4 regions of the Streptomyces sp. NPDC020807 genome follow, and region 2 is predicted to be linked to each of the others. Evidence: riboswitches for the same ligand, from Rfam matches in the RefSeq annotation. Region 2 holds a riboswitch; each other region holds the start of a gene.
The links. Region 2 has a riboswitch for cobalamin ahead of AB0G79_RS29600 (energy-coupling factor ABC transporter permease). Riboswitches for the same ligand answer to the same signal wherever they lie in the genome.
Positions count from the first base shown of each region.

Region 1: linked by a shared signal. The riboswitch ahead of AB0G79_RS22625 (ribonucleoside-diphosphate reductase subunit alpha) and the one ahead of AB0G79_RS29600 (energy-coupling factor ABC transporter permease) in region 2 are both predicted to bind cobalamin.
Region 3: linked by a shared signal. The riboswitch ahead of cobN (cobaltochelatase subunit CobN) and the one ahead of AB0G79_RS29600 (energy-coupling factor ABC transporter permease) in region 2 are both predicted to bind cobalamin.
Region 4: linked by a shared signal. The riboswitch ahead of AB0G79_RS18260 (ABC transporter substrate-binding protein) and the one ahead of AB0G79_RS29600 (energy-coupling factor ABC transporter permease) in region 2 are both predicted to bind cobalamin.

Region 1 is NZ_JBFADU010000016.1:85,790-90,748, forward strand. It holds gene AB0G79_RS22610 (DUF3311 domain-containing protein) at 1-69, shown strand, start outside; gene mctP (monocarboxylate uptake permease MctP) at 66-1,691, shown strand; gene AB0G79_RS22620 (GNAT family N-acetyltransferase) at 1,696-2,214, shown strand; cobalamin riboswitch at 2,254-2,393, shown strand; gene AB0G79_RS22625 (ribonucleoside-diphosphate reductase subunit alpha) at 2,523-4,892, shown strand; gene AB0G79_RS22630 (ribonucleotide-diphosphate reductase subunit beta) at 4,892-4,959, shown strand, end outside.
Region 2 is NZ_JBFADU010000030.1:23,152-28,110, forward strand. It holds gene dhaK (dihydroxyacetone kinase subunit DhaK) at 1-761, shown strand, start outside; gene dhaL (dihydroxyacetone kinase subunit DhaL) at 767-1,387, shown strand; gene AB0G79_RS29595 (PTS fructose transporter subunit IIA) at 1,384-1,800, shown strand; cobalamin riboswitch at 1,892-2,102, shown strand; gene AB0G79_RS29600 (energy-coupling factor ABC transporter permease) at 2,131-2,832, shown strand; gene AB0G79_RS29605 (energy-coupling factor ABC transporter substrate-binding protein) at 2,829-3,278, shown strand; gene cbiQ (cobalt ECF transporter T component CbiQ) at 3,285-4,034, shown strand; gene AB0G79_RS29615 (ATP-binding cassette domain-containing protein) at 4,031-4,915, shown strand.
Region 3 is NZ_JBFADU010000001.1:410,827-415,785, reverse strand. It holds gene cobN (cobaltochelatase subunit CobN) at 1-2,812, opposite strand, end outside; cobalamin riboswitch at 2,852-2,990, opposite strand; gene AB0G79_RS01975 (cobalamin biosynthesis protein CobG) at 3,070-4,335, shown strand; gene AB0G79_RS01970 (precorrin-8X methylmutase) at 4,340-4,959, shown strand, end outside.
Region 4 is NZ_JBFADU010000011.1:41,773-46,731, reverse strand. It holds gene AB0G79_RS18270 (ABC transporter ATP-binding protein) at 1-680, opposite strand, end outside; gene AB0G79_RS18265 (iron chelate uptake ABC transporter family permease subunit) at 677-1,684, opposite strand; gene AB0G79_RS18260 (ABC transporter substrate-binding protein) at 1,726-2,739, opposite strand; cobalamin riboswitch at 2,878-3,008, opposite strand; gene AB0G79_RS18255 (cold shock domain-containing protein) at 3,126-3,332, opposite strand; gene AB0G79_RS18250 (TetR family transcriptional regulator) at 3,439-4,032, opposite strand; gene AB0G79_RS18245 (glucose 1-dehydrogenase) at 4,061-4,825, opposite strand; gene AB0G79_RS18240 (NAD-dependent epimerase/dehydratase family protein) at 4,841-4,959, opposite strand, start outside.

The DNA.
Region 1 (4,959 bases), on a different contig from region 2:
CTCACCATGGTCGCGTACAAGCTGTGGCAGCTCGACCAGCGCAACCGGAAGGGCGGTGACGCGCGATGAACGACGGCGTGAACGGCGTGGCGCTCGGCGTCTTCGTCTTCTTCTTCCTGGCCGTGACGGTCATGGGCTTCCTGGCCTCGCGCTGGCGCAGGGCCGAGAACGAGCACAGCCTCGACGAATGGGGCCTGGGCGGCCGCTCGTTCGGCACCTGGGTGACCTGGTTCCTGCTCGGCGGTGACCTCTACACCGCGTACACCTTCGTCGCCGTCCCGGCGGCCGTCTACGCGGCGGGCGCGGCCGGCTTCTTCGCCGTGCCGTACACGATCCTCGTGTACCCGCTGATCTTCACCTTCCTGCCCCGCCTGTGGTCGGTCTCGCACAAGCACGGCTACGTCACCACCTCCGACTTCGTGCGCGGACGCTTCGGCTCCAAGGGCCTGTCGCTGGCGGTCGCCGTCACCGGCATCCTCGCGACCATGCCGTACATCGCGCTCCAGCTCGTCGGCATCCAGGCCGTCCTGGACGTGATGGGCGTCGGCGGCGGCGAGACCACCCACTGGTTCGTCAAGGACCTGCCGCTGCTCATCGCCTTCGGCGTCCTCGCGGCCTACACGTACTCCTCGGGTCTGCGCGCCCCGGCGCTCATCGCCTTCGTCAAGGACACGCTGATCTATCTGGTGATCGCCGTCGCGATCATCTACATCCCGATCAAGCTCGGCGGCTTCGACGAGATCTTCGCCAAGGCCGGCGAGGCCTACGCGCAGACCAACCCGGCGACCGGCAAGCCGCGCGGCGCGCTCGTCCCGGGCGAGGCCGGCCAGTGGACGTACGCGACCCTGGCGCTCGGCTCCGCGCTCGCGCTCTTCATGTACCCGCACTCCATCACGGCGACCCTGTCGTCCCGGAGCCGCGAGGTCATCCGCCGCAACACCACGATCCTGCCGCTGTACTCGCTGATGCTGGGCCTGCTCGCGCTGCTCGGCTTCATGGCGATCGCCGCCGGCATCAAGGTGAAGAACGGCCAGCTCGCCATCCCGCAGCTCTTCGAGGACATGTTCCCGGCGTGGTTCGCGGGCGTGGCCTTCGCCGCGATCGGCATCGGCGCGCTCGTCCCGGCCGCGATCATGTCGATCGCCGCCGCCAACCTCTTCACGAGGAACATCTACAAGGACTTCCTCAAGAAGGACGCGACTCCGAAGCAGGAGACCCAGGTCTCCAAGCTGGTCTCGCTCCTCGTGAAGGTCGGCGCGCTCGTCTTCGTCCTCACCATGGACAAGACGGTCGCGATCAACTTCCAGCTCCTCGGCGGCATCTGGATCCTCCAGACCTTCCCGGCGCTGGTCGGCGGCCTCTTCACCCGCTGGTTCCACCGCTGGGCGCTGCTCGCCGGCTGGGCCGTCGGCATGGTGTACGGCACGGCCGCCGCGTACGGCGTCGCCAGCCCGACGCAGAAGCACTTCGGCGGCTCGGCCGCCGAGATCCCGGGCATCGGCGAGATCGGCTACATCGGCCTCACCGCCTTCGTCCTCAACGTCGTCGTCACGGTCGTCCTGACCTTCGTCCTCAAGGCCGTCAAGGCCCCCGAGGGCGTCGACGAGACCTCCCCCGAGGACTACACGGCGGACGCCGGTGACGTCGTCCCGGGCGCGTCCCCGTCCAAGGCCGGTGTCGGAGCACACTGATCGCATGGATGTCACGATCAGGGCGGTACGGCCCGAGGAGTACGAGGTACTCGGCGACCTCACCGGATTCACGTATCTGGGCGACGGGCTGCTGCTGGACGGCGAGGACGACTACTACCTGGCGGTGCTGCGGGACACCGAGCGGCGGGCGCGCGAGGCCGAGGTCCTCGTCGCCGCCGACGAGGCGACCGGCCGCGTCATCGGCGGTGTGACCTTCGCCCTCGGCGGGACCGCCTGGGCCGACATCGCCGTCCCCGGCGAGGCCGAGTTCCGGATGCTCGTGGTCGCGCCCGAGGCGCGCGGCCGGGGCGCCGGAGAGGCGCTCGTACGGGCCTGCGTGGACCGCGCGCGGGCCGTCCCCGAGTGCGCCCGGCTGGTGCTCTCCACGGGGCCGGGCATGGTCGCGGCCCACCGGCTCTACGAGCGGACGGGCTTCGTCCGCACCCCGGAGCGGGACTGGGACCCGGTCCCCGGCTTCACCCTGATGACGTACGCACTGGAGTTCCACACGACAGGCGTGTAAATCCTGACGACACAACATGTGGGGGGCGCCAACAGCGGCGCCCCCCACATGTATGCTCGTCCTCGCTGTCGACGCAGGGAAATCCGGCGCGAATCCGGAACTGTCCCGCAACGGTGTGCTTCCTACCGATTTCGGGTGCGGAGCGAGTCCGACGACCTGCCGGCAGCCCACCCGGTCCGTCCGTTCCGGGTGTCACTGACGTCCGGGCCTCGCGGAGTGGGCCGGTGGACGCGGGCGTCCGTGCGTACGGACCGCCTCGCCCGCCCTCCCCCGTCGCGGCCAGGAGCCGAGCGAGGGAGAGCCCCCACGTGACCATCGCGCCCGCCGATCCGGCCACGGAGATCGACAGCGACGGACCCGGCACCGTGCTGCTGCGGACCCTGACCGATCTCACCGCCGATCTCCCCGACACCGACCCCGGCAAGGTCGCCGCTGCCGCGCTCCGCGGCCGCAGCGCCACGTCGGACGAGGCGGAGCTGCGCGAGCTGGCCACCGAGGCGGCCGCCGGTCTCATCGCCGAGGACCCGGCCTACTCCCGGCTCGCGGCCCGGCTCCTGACCGTCACCATCGCCGACGAGGCGGCCGGCCAGGGCGCGGTCTCCTTCTCCGCCTCCGTGGCCGTCGGCCACCGCGAGGGCCTGATCGCCGACCGCGCCGCCGAGTTCGTCACGCTCCACGCCGAGCGCCTCGACGCCACGATCGACGCCGCCGGCGACGACCGCTTCGGCTACTTCGGCCTGCGCACCCTCTACTCGCGCTACCTGCTGCGCCACCCGATCACCCGCAAGGTCATCGAGACGCCGCAGCACTTCATGCTCCGCGTCGCCTGCGGCCTCGCCGAGGACGACTCGGTCCGCGCGCTCGACGAGGTGGCGGCCCTCTACGGCCTGATGAGCCGTCTGGACTACCTCCCCTCCTCCCCCACGCTCTTCAACTCGGGCACGCGCCACCCGCAGATGTCCTCCTGCTACCTCCTGGACTCCCCCCAGGACGAGCTGGACTCCATCTACGGCCGCTACCACCAGGTCGCGCGCCTCTCGAAGCACGCCGGCGGCATCGGGCTCTCCTACTCCCGCATCCGCGCCCGCGGTTCGCTGATCCGCGGCACCAACGGCCACTCGAACGGCATCGTCCCGTTCCTGAAGACCCTCGACGCCTCCGTCGCCGCCGTGAACCAGGGCGGCCGCCGCAAGGGCGCCGCCGCCGTCTACCTGGAGACCTGGCACGCGGACATCGAGGAGTTCCTCGAGCTCCGCGACAACACGGGCGAGGACCAGCGCCGTACGCACAACCTCAACCTCGCGCACTGGATCCCGGACGAGTTCATGCGCCGGGTCAACGCGGACGCCGAGTGGTCGCTCTTCTCCCCCTCGGACGTTCCCGAGCTCGTCGACCTGTGGGGCGACGAGTTCGACGCCGCCTACCGCGCCGCCGAGGCCAGGGGCCTGGCCCGCAAGACCATGCCGGCCCGCGACCTGTACGGCCGCATGATGCGGACCCTCGCCCAGACCGGCAACGGCTGGATGACCTTCAAGGACGCCTCGAACCGCACGGCCAACCAGACGGCCGAGCCGGGTTCGGTCGTGCACTCCTCGAACCTCTGCACCGAGATCATCGAGGTCACGAACGACGACGAGACCGCGGTCTGCAACCTCGGCTCGGTCAACCTCGGGGCGTTCGTCGTCGGTTCGGACATCGACTGGGACCGCCTGGACGAGACCGTCCGCACGGCCGTCACCTTCCTCGACCGCGTCGTCGACATCAACTTCTACCCGACCGAGCAGGCGGGCAACTCCAACGCCCGCTGGCGTCCGGTCGGCCTGGGTGCCATGGGCCTCCAGGACGTCTTCTTCCAGCTGAAGCTGCCGTTCGACTCCGCCGAGGCGCGCGCGCTGTCCACCCGTATCGCCGAGCGGATCATGCTCGCCGCGTACGAGGCCTCCGCCGACCTCGCCGAGCGCAACGGCCCGCTCCCCGCCTGGGAGAAGACCCGCGCGGCCCGCGGTGTCCTGCACCCCGACCACTACGACGTCGAGCTGAACTGGCCGGAGCGCTGGGCCGCCCTGCGCGAGCGGATCGCCTCGGTCGGCATGCGCAACAGCCTCCTCCTGGCCATCGCGCCGACGGCGACCATCGCCTCGATCGCGGGCGTCTACGAGTGCATCGAGCCGCAGGTCTCCAACCTCTTCAAGCGCGAGACGCTGTCCGGCGAGTTCCTCCAGGTCAACTCGTACCTCGTCGACGAGCTGAAGAAGCTCGGCGTGTGGGACGCGCAGACCCGTGACGCGCTCCGCGACTCCAGCGGCTCCGTCGCGGACTTCGGCTGGATCCCCGCCGAGACCCGTGAGCTGTACCGCACGGCGTGGGAGATCCCGCAGCGCGGCCTCATCGACATGGCGGCGGCCCGTACGCCGTTCCTCGACCAGTCGCAGTCGCTGAACCTCTTCATGGAGACGCCGACCATCGGCAAGCTGTCGTCGATGTACGCGTACGCCTGGAAGCAGGGCCTGAAGACGACGTACTACCTGCGCTCGCGCCCCGCGACCCGGATCGCCCGCGCCGCCCAGGCGTCGACGGCCGCCGCCCCGGCCCCCATCCCCGTCCAGCAGACGACCCTCGACGCCGAGGCGCTCGCCTGCTCCCTTGAGAACCCCGAGTCCTGCGAGGCCTGCCAGTAATGAGCACGACCGACAAGAAGAACCTGCTCGACCCTGGCTTCGAGCTCACCCTCCGCCCGATGCGCTA
Region 2 (4,959 bases):
TCACGTCGCCCGTTCCCGGGCAGATGGTGGCCGCCGCGGCGGCCGTCGACAGCGGCGCCGGTGTGCTGTTCGTCGTCAAGAACTACACCGGCGACGTCCTCAACTTCGAGATGGCCGCGGAGCTCGCCGAGGACGAGGGGGTGCGGGTCGCGCGGGTGCTCGTCGACGACGACGCGGCCGTGACGGACAGCCTGTACACGGCGGGGCGGCGCGGGACCGGGGGCACCCTGTTCGTGGAGAAGATCGCGGGCGCCGCCGCCGAGGAGGGGGCGCCGCTGGAGCGGGTCGAGGCCGTCGCCCGGAGGGTGAACGAGCGGTGCCGGTCCTTCGGGGTCGCCCTCAGCGCCTGCACCACGCCGGCCAAGGGCAGTCCGACCTTTCAACTACCGCCTGGTGAGCTGGAGTTGGGAGTCGGCATCCATGGCGAACCGGGGCGGGAGCGGCGGGCCATGATGACCTCGCGGGAGATCGCGGACTACGCCGTGGACGTCGTCGTCGACGATCTTCGGCCGCGCGGACCCGTGCTGGTGCTGGTCAACGGGATGGGCGGCACGCCGCTGCTCGAACTGTACGGGTTCAACGCCGAGGTGCAGCGGGTCCTCGGCGAGCGCGGGATTCCCGTCGCCCGGACGCTCGTCGGGAACCACGTGACCTCCCTCGACATGGCCGGCTGTTCCGTCACCCTCTGCGAGGTCGACGAGGAGCTGCTGCGGCTCTGGGACGCGCCCGTGCAGACGGCCGCCCTGCGGTGGGGACGGTGAGCGGGATGACGGAGGGTCTCGACGCCGGGTTCGCGGTGCGGTGGCTGACGGGGGCCGCCCAGGTCGTCTCCCGCGAGGCCGACCGGCTCACGGATCTCGATTCCGCCATCGGCGACGCCGACCACGGCGCCAACCTCAGGCGCGGGTTCGCCGCCGTGGCCGAGGTGCTCGCCGAGGAGCCGCCCCCGACGCCGGGGGCGGTGCTCGTCGCCGCCGGGCGGGAGCTGATCTCGACCGTCGGCGGGGCCTCGGGGCCGCTGTACGGGACCCTGCTGCGGCGCGCCGGGAAGGCACTCGGCGAGGATGCGGCCGTCGGCCGGGAACGCTTCGCGGAGGCCCTCGGCGCCGGGGTCGGTGCCGTGGGACAGCTCGGCGGGGCGCAGGTGGGGGACAAGACCATGCTGGACGCGCTCGTTCCGGGCGTGGAGGGGCTGCGGACGTCCTTCGAGGCGGGGCGGGCGGCCGCCGCGGCCGGTGCGCTGGGGACCGTACCCCTGCGGGCGAGGAAGGGCCGGGCCAGTTATCTGGGCGAGCGGTCGATCGGGCACGAGGATCCGGGGGCCGCCTCCTCGGCGCTGCTGCTCGCGGCGCTCGCCGACACCGCCCGGGCGGAGGGTCTCTCGTGAGCGCGGGGACGCCGGCGCGGGTGGGCATCGTGCTCGTCTCGCACAGCGCGGCCGTCGCCGCCTCGGTCGCCGAGCTCGCCCGCGGCCTCGCCGGCGGCGGTGACACCGCCCCGATCCGGCCGGCCGGCGGGCTCCCCGACGGGGGTCTCGGGACGAGTGCCGCCCTCGTCGCCGAGGCGGCGGAGGCGGTCGACGGCGGGGCCGGGGTGGCGGTCCTCGTCGACCTCGGCAGCGCGGTCCTCACCGTGAAGGCGCTCCTCGCCGAGGGTGACGAACTCCCGGCGGGCACCCGTCTGGTGGACGCGCCCTTCGTCGAGGGCGCGGTCGCCGCGCTGGTGACGGCGAGTGCCGGCGGGGACCTCGACGCGGTGGCCGCGGCGGCCTCGGAGGCGTACGCGTACCGGAAGGAATGAGCGGCGCCCGGGAGGGCCGGCCGCGAGTGCGGGGAGTGACCGGGAGGGCGCGCCCGGTGGCGGCCGTGTTGTGATCGGGCAGGTCAACACACTAATGTCGCAGGGCCTTGGTGTACGGGAAACCGGTGCGGTACCGGTGCGGCCCTCGCCACTGTGATCGGGAGTTCCGGCTCCACACCCGGGGGGGACAGCCCTCCCGGGCAAGCCACTGGACCGTCGTGGGAGACCGCCTCGGTGTGGGAAGGCGGAGTCGGGACGTATGACCGTCAGCCAGGAGACCGGCCGGGGCGCGTTGTCCATCCACGAGGTGCTGGAGAGGGTCTCCCAACCATGCATATAGCCGAGGGGTACCTACCCCCCGTCCACGCCGCCGCCTGGGGCGTCGCGGCCGCCCCGTTCGTCGTCCACGGGGCCCGCGCCCTCACCCGAGAGGTGCGCGCGAACCCCGAGTCCACTCTGCTCCTCGGCGCGTCCGGCGCCTTCACCTTCGTCCTCTCGGCACTCAAGCTGCCCTCGGTGACGGGAAGTTGTTCCCACCCGACCGGTACGGGCCTGGGCGCGATCCTCTTCCGGCCGCCGATCATGGCGGTCCTGGGGACGATCACGCTCCTCTTCCAGGCCCTCCTGCTCGCCCACGGCGGGCTGACCACGCTCGGCGCGAACGTCTTCTCGATGGCGATCGTCGGGCCGTGGGCGGGGTACGGGACGTACCTGCTGGCCCGCCGGTCCGGCGCGCCGCTGATGGTCGCCGTCTTCCTCGGCGCGTTCGTCGCCGACCTGTCGACGTACTGCGTCACCAGCGTCCAGCTCGCGCTGGCCTTCCCCGACCAGGGCAGCGGCGTCCTCGGCGCGCTCGCCAAGTTCGGGTCCATCTTCGCCGTCACCCAGATCCCGCTGGCCGTGAGCGAGGGTCTCCTGACGGTCCTCGTGATGCGGCTGCTCACGCAGTCCAGCAAGGGCGACCTGATCCGGCTCGGCGTCCTCTCCCGGAAGGCTCCGGAGCGTCCCGCGGAGGAGGTGACCGCGGCATGAGCTCCCCGCGTGTCAGCAAGAACACCAAGATCAACGCGCTGCTCCTGCTCGTCGTCGTCGCGCTCGCGGTCCTTCCGCTCGCGCTCGGCCTCGGCGACCACAAGGAGGAGCCGTTCACGGGCGCGGACGCCGAGGCGGAGACCGCGATCACCGAGCTCCAGCCGGACTACGAGCCCTGGTTCAGCCCGCTGTACGAGCCGCCGTCCGGGGAGATCGAGTCGGCGCTCTTCGCCCTCCAGGCGGCGCTCGGCGCCGGTGTCCTCGCGTACTACTTCGGCGTCCGGCGCGGCCGGCGGCAGGGCGAGGCCCGCGCGCGGGCGGAGCTGGCGTCCCCGGTACCGGCCTCCCCGGCAGCCCCCTTGGTCCCGACCGCCCCGGCAGCGTCCCCGGTACCGGCCTCCCCGATGCCGGCCGAGGCCTCCGACGCCGTCGGCAAGGACGCGTAACCGCCCATGCTCCCCATCGACGCGGCGGCGCACAGCAGCCGCTGGCGCCGTCGGCATCCCGCCGAGAAGGCGCTGCTCGGCTTCGGCCTGACACTCTGCGCGGTCTGTCTGCCGCCGTGGCCCGGCGCCGTGCTCGTGGCGGCGGCGACGCTCGCCGTCCTGCTCGGGCCGGCCGCCGTGCCGGGCCGTCAGCTGTGGCGGGCCTTCCGGGTCCCGCTGGGCTTCTGCGTCACGGGCGCCGTCCCGCTGCTCTTCGAGGTCGGCGGGGAGCGCGGGTTCGTGGCGCTCGCGCCGGGCGGGCCCGGCCACGCGGTGGAGCTGCTGCTCCGAACCGCGGCCGCCTCGCTCGGCGTGCTGCTCTTCGCGTTCACCACGCCCGTCTCGGACGTGCTGCCCCGGCTCGTCCGGGCGGGCGTGCCGGCGCCCGTGGTGGACGTGGCGCTCGTGATGTACCGGATCATCTTCCTGCTGCTCGACTCCCTGACCAAGATCCGGCAGGCGCAGGCGGCCCGCCTCGGGCACACCACCCGGGCGGCGACCTGGCGTTCGCTGGCGGGTCTCGGCGCGACCACGTTCGTCCGTGCCTTCGACCGGGCGCAGCGGATGCAGTCGGGCCTCGCCGGTCGCGGTTACGACGGGACGCTGCGGGTCCTGGTGCCCGCCGCCGCGGTGTCGGTCCGGTTCCTGACGGCGACGGGCGCGCTCCTCGCGGGGCTCGTCGCCCTCACCCTCGTACTCGAAAGGTTCCTTCCGTGAGCAGCAGCACCTCCCGCCCGCCGGTCCCCGTCGTGGAGCTGGCGGGGGCGGGCTTCGCGTACGAGGACGGTCCCGCGGTCCTGTCGGACGTCGACTTCGCGGTGCCGGAGGGCCGGGCCATCGCGCTCCTCGGACGCAACGGCAGCGGGAAGACGACGCTCCTGCGGCTGCTCAGCGGCGGTCTGCGCTGCGGGAGCGGGTCGCTCCTGCTGGACGGGTCGCCGGTGGCGTACGACCGGAAGGGGCTCACCCGGCTGCGGACGACCGTGCAGCTCGTGGTGCAGGACCCGGACGACCAGCTTTTCGCGGCCTCGGTCGGCCAGGACGTGTCGTTCGGGCCGATGAACCTCGGTCTGTCGGAGGACGAGGTGCGGCTCCGGGTGCGCGAGGCCCTGGAGGCGCTGGACATCACGGCCCTGGAGGACCGGCCGACGCACCTGCTCTCGTACGGGCAGCGCAAGCGCGCCGCCATCGCCGGCGCGGTGGCGATGCGCCCCCGGGTGCTGATCATGGACGAGCCGACGGCGGGGCTCGACCCGCACGGGCAGGAACGGATGCTCGACGCGCTGGCGCGGCTGCGCGCGGCCGGGACGACGGTGGTGATGGCGACGCACGACGTGGACCTGGCGCTGCGCTGGGCGGACGAGGCCGCGGTGCTCTCCCCCGCCGGGCTGCGGACGGGACCGGTCGCCGAGCTGCTCGCGGACCACGCGCTGCTGGACGCGGCGCGGCTGCGGCGGCCGTGGGGGGCGTCGGTGGCGCGGCTGCTGCGCGGGCGGGGGCTGCTCGCGCCCGGGGAGGCCGCGCCGCGGACTCCGGAGGAGCTGGACGCGTGGTCGGAGGGGCTTCGGGCGGGGGTCGGCCCGTTTGCTACTGAGTAGTAGACGTCACGTCGCGGATGTTCTGCAACTAGTTGCAGAACGGG
Region 3 (4,959 bases), on a different contig from region 2:
CGAGCCCGGCGACCAGCCGGACGGCGTCGTCGAGGAGGCCGATGACGTGCGGGAACGCGTCGCGGAAGAAGCCCGAGATGCGGAGCGTGACGTCGATGCGCGGGCGGCCGAGCTCGGCGAGCGGGATCGGCTCCAGGCCGTTCACGCGGCGCGAGGCGTCGTCCCACAGCGGGCGGACGCCGAGCAGCGCGAGCGCCTCGGCGACGTCGTCGCCCGCCGTGCGCATCGCGCTCGTCCCCCACAGGGAGAGGCCGACGGAGGTCGGCCACGAGCCGTTGTCGTCGCGGTAGCGGGTGAGGAGCGAGTCGGCGAGCGCCTGGCCCGTCTCCCACGCGAGGCGGGACGGGACGGCCTTCGGGTCGACCGAGTAGAAGTTCCGGCCGGTCGGCAGGACGTTGACCAGCCCGCGGAGCGGGGAGCCCGACGGGCCCGCCGGGACGAAGCCGCCGTTGAGGGCGTGCACCGCGTGCGTCAGCTCGTCGGTGGTCGCGGCGAGGCGCGGGACGACCTGGCGGACCGCGAAGTCCAGGACGTCGCGGACCTCGGAGCCGTACGCCGCGGCGACCGTCCCGACGGCCTCCGGCGCCCAGTCCGCCGCCTCCATCGCCTCGACGAGGGCGCGGGCCTCCGCCTCCACGGCGTCCGCGTCCGTGCGCGTCGGCGCGGACTCGTCGAGGCCGAGCGCCTCGCGCAGGCCCGGCAGCGCCTGGGTGCCGCCCCAGATCTGACGGGCGCGCAGGATCGACAGGACCAGGTTGACCCGGGCCTCGCCCGCCGGCGCCCCGCCGAGGACGTGCAGGCCGTCGCGGATCTGCGCGTCCTTGACCTCGCACAGCCAGCCGTCGACGTGCAGGAGGAAGTCGTCGAAGCCGTCGTCCTCCGGGCGGTCCTCCATGCCGAGGTCGTGGTCGAGCTTCGCCGCCTGGATCAGCGTCCAGATCTGCGCGCGGATCGCGGGCAGCTTCGACGGGTCCATGGAGGAGATCTGCGCGTACTCGTCGAGCAGCTGCTCCAGGCGCGCGATGTCGCCGTACGAGTCGGCGCGGGCCATCGGCGGCACCAGGTGGTCGACGAGGGTCGCGTGCACGCGCCGCTTGGCCTGGGTGCCCTCGCCCGGGTCGTTGACGAGGAACGGGTAGATCAGCGGGATGTCGCCGAGCGCCGCGTCCGGGCCGCAGGCGGCGGACAGGCCGGCGTTCTTGCCCGGCAGCCACTCCAGGTTGCCGTGCTTGCCGAGGTGGACCATCGCGTCGGCGCCGAAGCCGCCGTCGTCCTCGCGGGCGGCGATCCACCGGTAGGCGGCCAGGTAGTGGTGGGACGGCGGCAGATCGGGGTCGTGGTAGATCGCGATCGGGTTCTCGCCGAAGCCGCGCGGCGGCTGGATGAGGATCAGCAGGTTCCCGCGCCGCAGCGCCGCGAGGACGATGTCGCCCTCCGGATTGCGGGACCGGTCGAGGAACATCTCGCCCGGCGCCGGGCCCCAGTGCTCCTCGACCTGCTCGCGCAGCTCGGCCGGGAGCGTCGCGTACCAGCGCTTGTAGTCGGCGGCCGGGATGCGGACCGGGTTCCTCGCGAGCTGCTCCTCGGTCAGCCAGTCCTGGTCATGGCCGCCGGCCTCGATGAGGGCGTAGATCAGCTCGTCGCCGTCGCCGGAGACCAGGCCGGGCAGGTCGGCCTCGGGCCCGAAGTCGTACCCCTCGGCGATCAGTCGGCGCAGCAGGGCGACGGCGGAGGCGGGGGTGTCGAGACCGACGGCGTTGCCGATGCGGGAGTGCTTGGTGGGGTACGCGGAGAGGACGAGCGCGAGCTTCTTCTCGGCGTTCGGGATGTGGCGGAGCCGGGCGTGCCGGACGGCGATCCCGGCGACGCGGGCCGCGCGCTCGGCGTCGGCGACGTACGCGGGCAGGCCGTCGGCGTCGATCTCCTTGAAGGAGAACGGGACGGTGATGAGGCGGCCGTCGAACTCGGGCACGGCCACCTGGCTGGCGGCGTCGAGCGGCGAGAGGCCCTCGTCGTTCTCCTCCCAGGCGGACCGCGAACCGGTCAGGCAGAGCGCCTGGAGGATCGGCACGTCGAGCGCGGCGAGCGCCCCCGCGTCCCAGGCCTCCTCGTCGCCGCCGGCCTGCGCCTCGGCGGGCTTCGTACCGCCGGCGGCGAGGACGGTCGTGACGATCGCGTCGGCGCCGCGGAGCGTCTCGACGAGCTCCTCCTCGGGGGCGCGCAGCGAGGCCACGTACAGCGGCAGCGCCTGGGCCCCGGCGTCCTCGACGGCGTCGCAGAGGGCGTCGACGAAGGCGGTGTTCCCGCTCATGTGGTGGGCGCGGTAGTAGAGCACGGCGACCGTCGGGCCGTCGGTGCGGCGGGGGGTGCGCTCCAGGGGACCCCAGGTGGGGGCGGCGGCCGGGGCCTCGAAGCCGTGACCGGTGAGGAGCACGGTGTCGGAGAGGAAGCGGGCCAGCTGCGTCAGGTTCGCGGGGCCGCCGTGCGCGAGGTAGGCGTGCGCCTCGGTCGCGACGCCGACGGGGACCGTCGAGGCCTCCATCAGCTGCGCGTCGGGGGCCTGTTCGCCGCTGAGCACGACGACCGGCTTTCCGGCGGCGTGGATCGCGTCGAGCCCCTCCTGCCAGGAGCGCAGGCCGCCGAGGAGGCGGACGACGACGAGCTCGACGCCGTCGAGGAGGCCGGGCAGGTCGGCGAGGGGAAGCCGGGAGGGGTTGGCGAAGCGGTACGCGGGACCGTCCCCGTCCGCCGCGGCGTCGGCCGCGCGGGCGCTGAGCAGGTCGGTGTCGGAGTGCGACAGCAGCAGGAGCATGGCAGGCGCAGGCCCTTCCTCGGGGTTGTCCGCGCCCCGGGTGGTCGTGGTGTCGGCGGGGAGTTCCTGACTCACCCGTACCGGCCAGGCCGGTACGGGCTCACAGTGGCGGGACCGCGCCGGATTCTCACCGGGCTTCCTCCCCGGGGCCCTGGGACCCCATGCCTTCCCGCATCCTAGATCGTGCCGGGGACGGGCCGAAGGGAGACGGGGAGTCGGCCGGATCACACCCGGTGAGGGCCTCCTGTCCCGTGGGTATGCTCGCCGCCATGCCGCCCACCCCGCCCCCGTCCCCGAAGCCCCAGCGGAACGAACCGTCCGCCCGGGACCGTGGCGATGCCTGCCCCGGCGCGCTGCGCCTGCACGCCGCCGACGACGGCGGCCTGGCTCGACTCCGGCTTCCCGCAGGGCGTTTGACGGCACGTCAGGTGGAGGTCCTCGCGCACGCGGCGGAGACCCTGGGCGACGGCTCGGTGAGCGTCACCTCCCGGGGCAACGCCGAGCTCCGCGGCCTGGCGGACGGCTGCGGGACGGAGCTCGCCGCGCTCCTCGCGGACGCGGGCCTGCTGCCCTCCGCCACGCACGAACGCGTCCGCAACATCGTCGTCTCCCCCGCCGCGGGACTCGACGGACTCGGCGGCCCCGAGGTCCAGTTGTGGGCCCGCGAACTCGACGCCCTCCTCTGCGCCGCCCCCTGGGCGGCGGCGCTTTCCGGCCGTTTCCTCTTCGTCCTCGACGACGGCCGCGGGGACGTGGCGGGGCTCGGCGGCGATGTGACCTTGGTCGCAGTGGAGGCGGGCCGCGCACGGCTGTACGTCGGCGGGCAGGCGTACCACGTCGCCGGGACCGACGCCGCCCGCGCCGCGCTCACCGCCGCCGGGGCCTTCCTCGACGCGGCCCGCGCGGCCGGAACCGGCGCCTGGCGGGTCGGGGAACTCCCCGACGGCCACGCCCCCGACCTGGCCGGCGCCCTCGCGCGGGCCGGGATCGCGGCGGAGCCCGTCACCCCTGCCGCCTCGCTCCTGCTCTACGGAGGACCGCCCGCGCCCGGGCCGCTCGGCGCCCGCGCCCTGTACGTCCTCGCGCCCCTCGGCCGCCTCACCGCCGCGCAGCTGCGGGCGCTGCTGCCCGCCGAAGAGGTACGGCTGACGCCGTGGCGCGGCGCGGTGGTCGTGGGCACCACGGCCGGCACCGACCGGCTCGCCGCCCACGGCCTGATCACCGACCCCGGCTCCCCCTGGGTGAACGTGACCGCCTGCACCGGCCGCCCCGGCTGCGCCAAGTCCCTCGCGGACGTCCGCGCCGACGCCGTCCCGGCCCCGGCGCGCGGCCTGCCCGGAGCGGGCACGCCCGTCCACTACTCCGGCTGCGAGCGCCGCTGCGGCCACCCGCACGGCACCTGGGTCGACGTCGTCGCCACCGCCGACGGCGCGTACCTGGTGAACGGCGCCCCCACCCCCCGTACCGCCCTGCACGAAGCCGTCACCACGGCCCGCACGACCACCACGGCCACCACCCGATGACGAGATGAGCGAGAGCACCAGGATGTTCGACTACGAGAAGGACGGGACGGAGATCTACCGCCGGTCCTTTGCCACGATCCGCGCCGAGGCGGACCTCGACGGCCTGCCCGCCGACGTCGCCCAGGTGGCGGTCCGGATGATCCACGCCTGCGGCATGACCGACCTCGTCAGCGATATCGCCTACTCGTCGCGGGTCGTCGCGGACGCCCGCGCCGCCCTCCAGGCCGGCGCGCCGATCCTCTGCGACGCCCAGATGGTGGCCAGCGGCGTCACCCGCAAACGGCTGCCCGCCGACAACGAGGTGCTCTGCGCGCTCTCCGACCCGGCCGTCCCCGGCCTCGCCGCCGAGCTCGGCACCACCCGCTCGGCCGCCGCGCTCGAACTCTGGCGCGACCGCCTCGAAGGCTCCGTCGTCGCCATCGGCAACGCGCCCACCGCGCTCTTCCACCTCCTGGAGATGGTCGCGAAGGGCGCGGGCAGGCCCGCCGCCGTCCTCGGCATCCCGGTCGGCTTCATCGGCGCCGCCGAGTCGAAGGACGCCCTCGCCGAGAACGGCCTCGGCCTCGAATACCTCGTCGTACGGGGCCGGCGCGGCGGCAGCGCCATGACGGCCGCCGCCCTCAA
Region 4 (4,959 bases), on a different contig from region 2:
GGCGTCCCCCGGGCCACCACCCGCCCCTCGGCGAGCACGACCAGCCGGTCGCAGTACATCGCCGCGAGGTTGAGGTCGTGCAGGGCGACGACGGCGGTGGTCCGGAGTCCCGAAACGAGCCCGAGGAGCTCCAACTGGTGCTGGATGTCCAGGTGGTTGGTCGGCTCGTCGAGCAGGAGCTCGCGCGGCTCCTGGGCGAGGGCCCGGGCGATCTGGACCCGCTGCCGCTCGCCGCCCGAGAGCGTCCGCCAGGCGCGGTGGGCCTTGTCGGCCAGGCCCGTGCGGTCGAGCGCGGAGCGGACGGCGGTCTCGTCGGCCGCCGACGCGGGCGCCCAGGCCCTGCGGTGCGGGACCCGGCCGAGGCGGACGACGTCGAGGACGGTCAGGTCGACCTGGGTGTCGGCCTGTTGCTCGACGGCGGCGAGCCGGCGGGCGACGGTCCTGCGGCCGAGCCGGTCGAGGGGCTCGCCGTCGAGGGTGACGACGCCGCTGTCGGGGGCGAGGACTCCGGCGAGGAGCCGGAGGAGGGTCGACTTCCCCGAGCCGTTGGGACCGAGCAGTCCGGTGACGGTGCCGGGACGCGGGGCGAGGCTGACCCCGTCGAGGACGGGGGTCCCGTCGACGGCGCGGGAGACGCGCTCGGCGCGAAGCCCCCCGGCGGAACCGGTGGTTGAGGTCATCGTGTTCCCCGCGTCCGGTAGAGGACGAGCACGAAAGCCGGTACGCCGACCAGCGAGGTCACCACGCCCACCGGCACCTCCTGCGGTGCGAGCACGGTGCGGGCGAGGGTGTCGGCCCAGACGAGGAAGACGGCCCCGGCAAGCGCCGACACCGGCAGGAGCCGGGCGTGGCCGGGCCCGACGAGGGCGCGGGCCGCGTGGGGCAGGACGAGTCCGACGAAGCCGATCGCGCCGGCGGCGGAGACCAGCGCGGCCGTGAGGAGCGCGGTGGCGCACAGCAGGACCGTACGGGTGCGGGTGACGGCGACACCGAGGGACGCGGCGGCGTCCTCGCCGAAGGCGAAGGCGTCGAGGGTCCGCGCGTGCCCGCCGCAGACGAACAGGACCGCGACGAGCACCGCGAGGCACACGCGGACGTCGCCCCAGCCCGCCCCGCCGAGCGAGCCGAGCAGCCAGAAGAGCACGCCGCGGGTGGTCTCCGCGTCGGCGGCCGTCATGACGACGAACGACGTCAGTGCGGAGAAGAGCTGCATCGCCGCGACGCCCGCGAGGACCACGCGGTCGGTGGAGCCGCCGAGGGTGTGACTGAGCAGCAGGACGAGCGCGAAGGAGGCGACCGCGCCGAGGAACGCGCCGCCGGTGACGGAGAGGACTCCCCCGCCGACACCGAGGACGACGACCAGGACGGCGCCGGTCGAGGCGCCGGAGGAGACGCCGAGGACGAACGGGTCGGCGAGCGGGTTGCGGAGCAGCGACTGCATCACGACGCCGCAGACGGCGAGTCCGGCGCCGCAGACGGCCGCGAGGAGGGTGCGGGGCAGACGGAGGTTCCAGACGATGCCGTCCCGGATCGGCGAGACGCCGGAGGCGCCCGGGTCGCCGCCGAGGTGGGCGGCGACGACCGACCCGACCTCGCCGACCCGCAGGTCGGCGGGTCCGACGGTGATCGCGACGGCGACGGAGGCGCCGAGGAGGGCGAGCCCGGCCAGGACCCAGAGGGCCACCGGGCTCCTGGTGGCGGCGGGGCTCCTGGTGGCGGGTGCGCTCACTTCGCGAGTCCGTACGAGCGGAGCGCCGCCGCCAGCTTCTCGATGCCCTCGACCGTGCGCAGGGTGGGGTTCATGGCCTGGCCGCTGAGGAGCACGTACCGCTTCTTCCGCACCGCCGTCATGTTCCGCGTGACGGGGTCGGACTCCAGGAAGGCGATCTTCCTGGCGGCGCTCTCGGCGGACTGGGAGCGGCGGATCAGGTCGCCGATGACGAGGACGTCGGGGTCGCGGTCGGCGACGCTCTCCCAGTTGATCTGGGGCCATTCCTCGCGGGTGTCGTCGAAGACGTTCTTCGCGCCGAGCGCACGGGTGATGACGCCGGGGGCCCCGCAACAGCCGGCCATGTAGGGGGATTCGGCGTTGGCGTACCAGTAGAGGACGGTCGCGTCGGTGAAGTCGCCCGCCGAAGCGGCCTTCGCCACCCGCCCCTTGAGCTCGGCGACGAGCTTCTCGCCGCGCTCGCTCACGTCGAACACCCGGGCCAGGTCACGGATTTCGCCGTACACGGTCTCCATCGTGAGCGGCTTGGTGCGGACGCCGTCGCCGTCGCCGCTGTTGTCCTTGCCGGCGCAGTCGGTCGGCGAGAGGTAGGTGGGGACGCCGAGCTTCGCGAACTGCTCGCGGGGTGCCACGCCGCCCTTGCCGAGCGTGTAGCCGAAGGAGGCGGCGGCGAAGTCGGGTTCGGTGCCGAGGACCTTCTCGAAGGAGGGGTAGCGGTCGGCGAGGCGCGGGACCTTCGCGTTCTCCGCCTCAAGTCCTTTGAGGACGGGGTCGGTCCAGGTGGCGGTGCCCACCATCCGGTCGGCGAGGCCGAGGGAGAGCAGGATCTCGGCGGCGCCCTGGTCGAGCGCGACGGCCCTCCGGGGCGCTCGGTCGATCCGTACGCGCTGACCGCAGTTGTCGAGCGTCACGGGGTGTCCGGAGGCGGTGCCCTCCTCCTGGTTCTTCGCCGCGGGCTTCGGGGCGGTTCCACCGGCGCAGCCGGCCACGGCCAGGACCAGCGCGGACATCAGGGCCAGGAGCAGGGTCCGGGCGGGGCGAGGGACGGGGTGTGCGAACGGCACGGAGCTTCCTCTGCGTCACGGCTCATGCGCGGAGCCTGTCGTACGGTGCTCCCCGGGCGACGTCGCGACGCCGGGGCCGCCAGCAGGTCTTCGGACTCGGGGTCATCCGGACGGAGCGCCTTCCCGGGCCCGTCCCGCGACAGTGCCCAGTGGCCGATGCTCCGCCCGTCGCCCTCACCGCTGCGCGTCAGCTCCGGATTCCCACCGGATTCCCTGACCCGTGCACTCGCCCGTTCGGGTGCGTACAAAGGTGCGACTGGCTTCGGCACAGTACCACCGCGCCCGCCGAGGCCCTCTTCGCACCCGCACACCCCATGGGAGTGCCGGCGCCTTCAGAGGCGGATCTCCTTCGCCTCGAAACGACCCTCGCCGAGGGCGAGGACGAAGGTGATCTGCTGCCCCTCGGAGAGCGTCCTGGCCTCGCCCTCGATGTCGGCGGCGCTGAACCAGACCTGCTCCTCGGAACCGACGGGGACGACGAACCCGTATCCGTCACGACGGTTGAAGGACTTCACGAACCCTTTGCTTCTGCCGTCCACGGCGGCCTCCCTGTCGTCATCGGCGATGGGGGTGTCACGGGGTCTCAGTCGAGGTGTACCCCGTCGGCGCGCCCGCCGCCCGTCGATCGGCGCGAGGGAGTGGCGGTCAGCGGCCGCCGGGGTACGCGATCCGGGCCGTGATCCGCGCGATGCGCGCCGCCGAGACCTCGGGGGACGCCACCGGCTGGACGATGTGACTGACGGTGAGCCGCACGATCGTCTCGACCGCGAGGCCGCGGGACTCCTCGTCCACGTCGGGCCAGGCCTCGATCGCGTACGCGTCGAGCAGGGTCATCGCCGTCCCGAAGACGGGTTCGGGCCGGGTGGTCAGATAGGCGAGGAGGTCGTCGTCGCCGCCGCGCGCCGCCACCAGGACGCTCTTGATGAGGGGGTTGTCCACGGCCTGCTGGAGCGTGTAGCCGACCCCGGCCGCCGCCGCGGCCTCCAACTCGCCTCGGTGGGCGTCCAGTTCGCGCTGGATTCCGACGAGGAAGCCCTCCAGCTCTCGCTGGACGAGGGCCTGGCCGATGGCCTCCTTCGAGCCGAACTCGTTGTAGAGCGTCTGGCGGCTGATCCCGGCGGCGCGCGCGATGCCGGTCATGCGCAGGCCGCCCCAGCCCTCGGCGGCGACGAGGCGGTAGGCGGCGTCGAGCACCTGCTCGCGCAGGAGGGACCGGACGCTGTCGCGGAAACGTGTCATCGTGCGCCCACCTTATCCAGCGAACCCCTCAGAGGGCGCTGCCGCCCGAGACGTCCAGGTACTGGCCGGTGACCCAGCGGGCCTCGTCGGAGACGAGGAAGGCGACGACGTCCGCGATGTCGGCGGGGTCGCCGATCCGGCCGAAGACCGAGTGGGCGGCGAGGGCCGCGCGCGCCTCCGGGGTCGTCCGGCGCCGGGCGTTCATGTCGGTGGCGACGAAGCCGGGGGCGACGGCGTTGACCGTGATCCCCCGGGGGCCGAGCTCCTTGGCGAGCGCCAGCGTCATCGTGTCGACGGCGCCCTTGGTCATCGCGTAGGTCACGGACTCGGGGAAGGCCGTCCTGGTCGCGAGGGAGGAGACGTTGACGATCCGGCCGCCGTCACGGAGCCGGTCGAGGCCCCGCTGGATGAGGAAGAGGGGGGCCTTCACGTTGATCGCGAAGAGCCGGTCGAAGACCTCGGGGGACAGCTCGTGGACGCGGCCGGAGCCGCTCGCCCCGGCGTTGTTGACGAGGATGTCGAAGCCGGGCTCCTCGCCGAGCTCCGCGAGACCCGCGTCGAGGCCCGCGTAGAACACGTCGACGGCGTCCGGCGCCGCGAGGTCGGACCGGAAGGCGAAGGCCCGCCCGCCCCGCTCCTCGACGCCCCGCACCGTCGCGCGGGCGGCGTCCTCGTCGCGGCCGTAGTGGACGGCGACCAGGGCGCCGTCCGCGGCGAGCCGCTCGGCGACGCCTCTTCCGATGCCTCGGCTCGCTCCCGTGACGATCGCGGTCCTGCCGGCCAAGCGGGCCATGTGGATGGTGCCTTCCTACGATGTGGGGGTGGGTCCGCTTCGGGCAGCGCCGAGGAGCAGCCGCCGGTACCACGGCGCGTGCGCCGCGAACCCCTCGGCGAAGCCCGGCCCCGGCACGCAACCGAGCTCCCGCC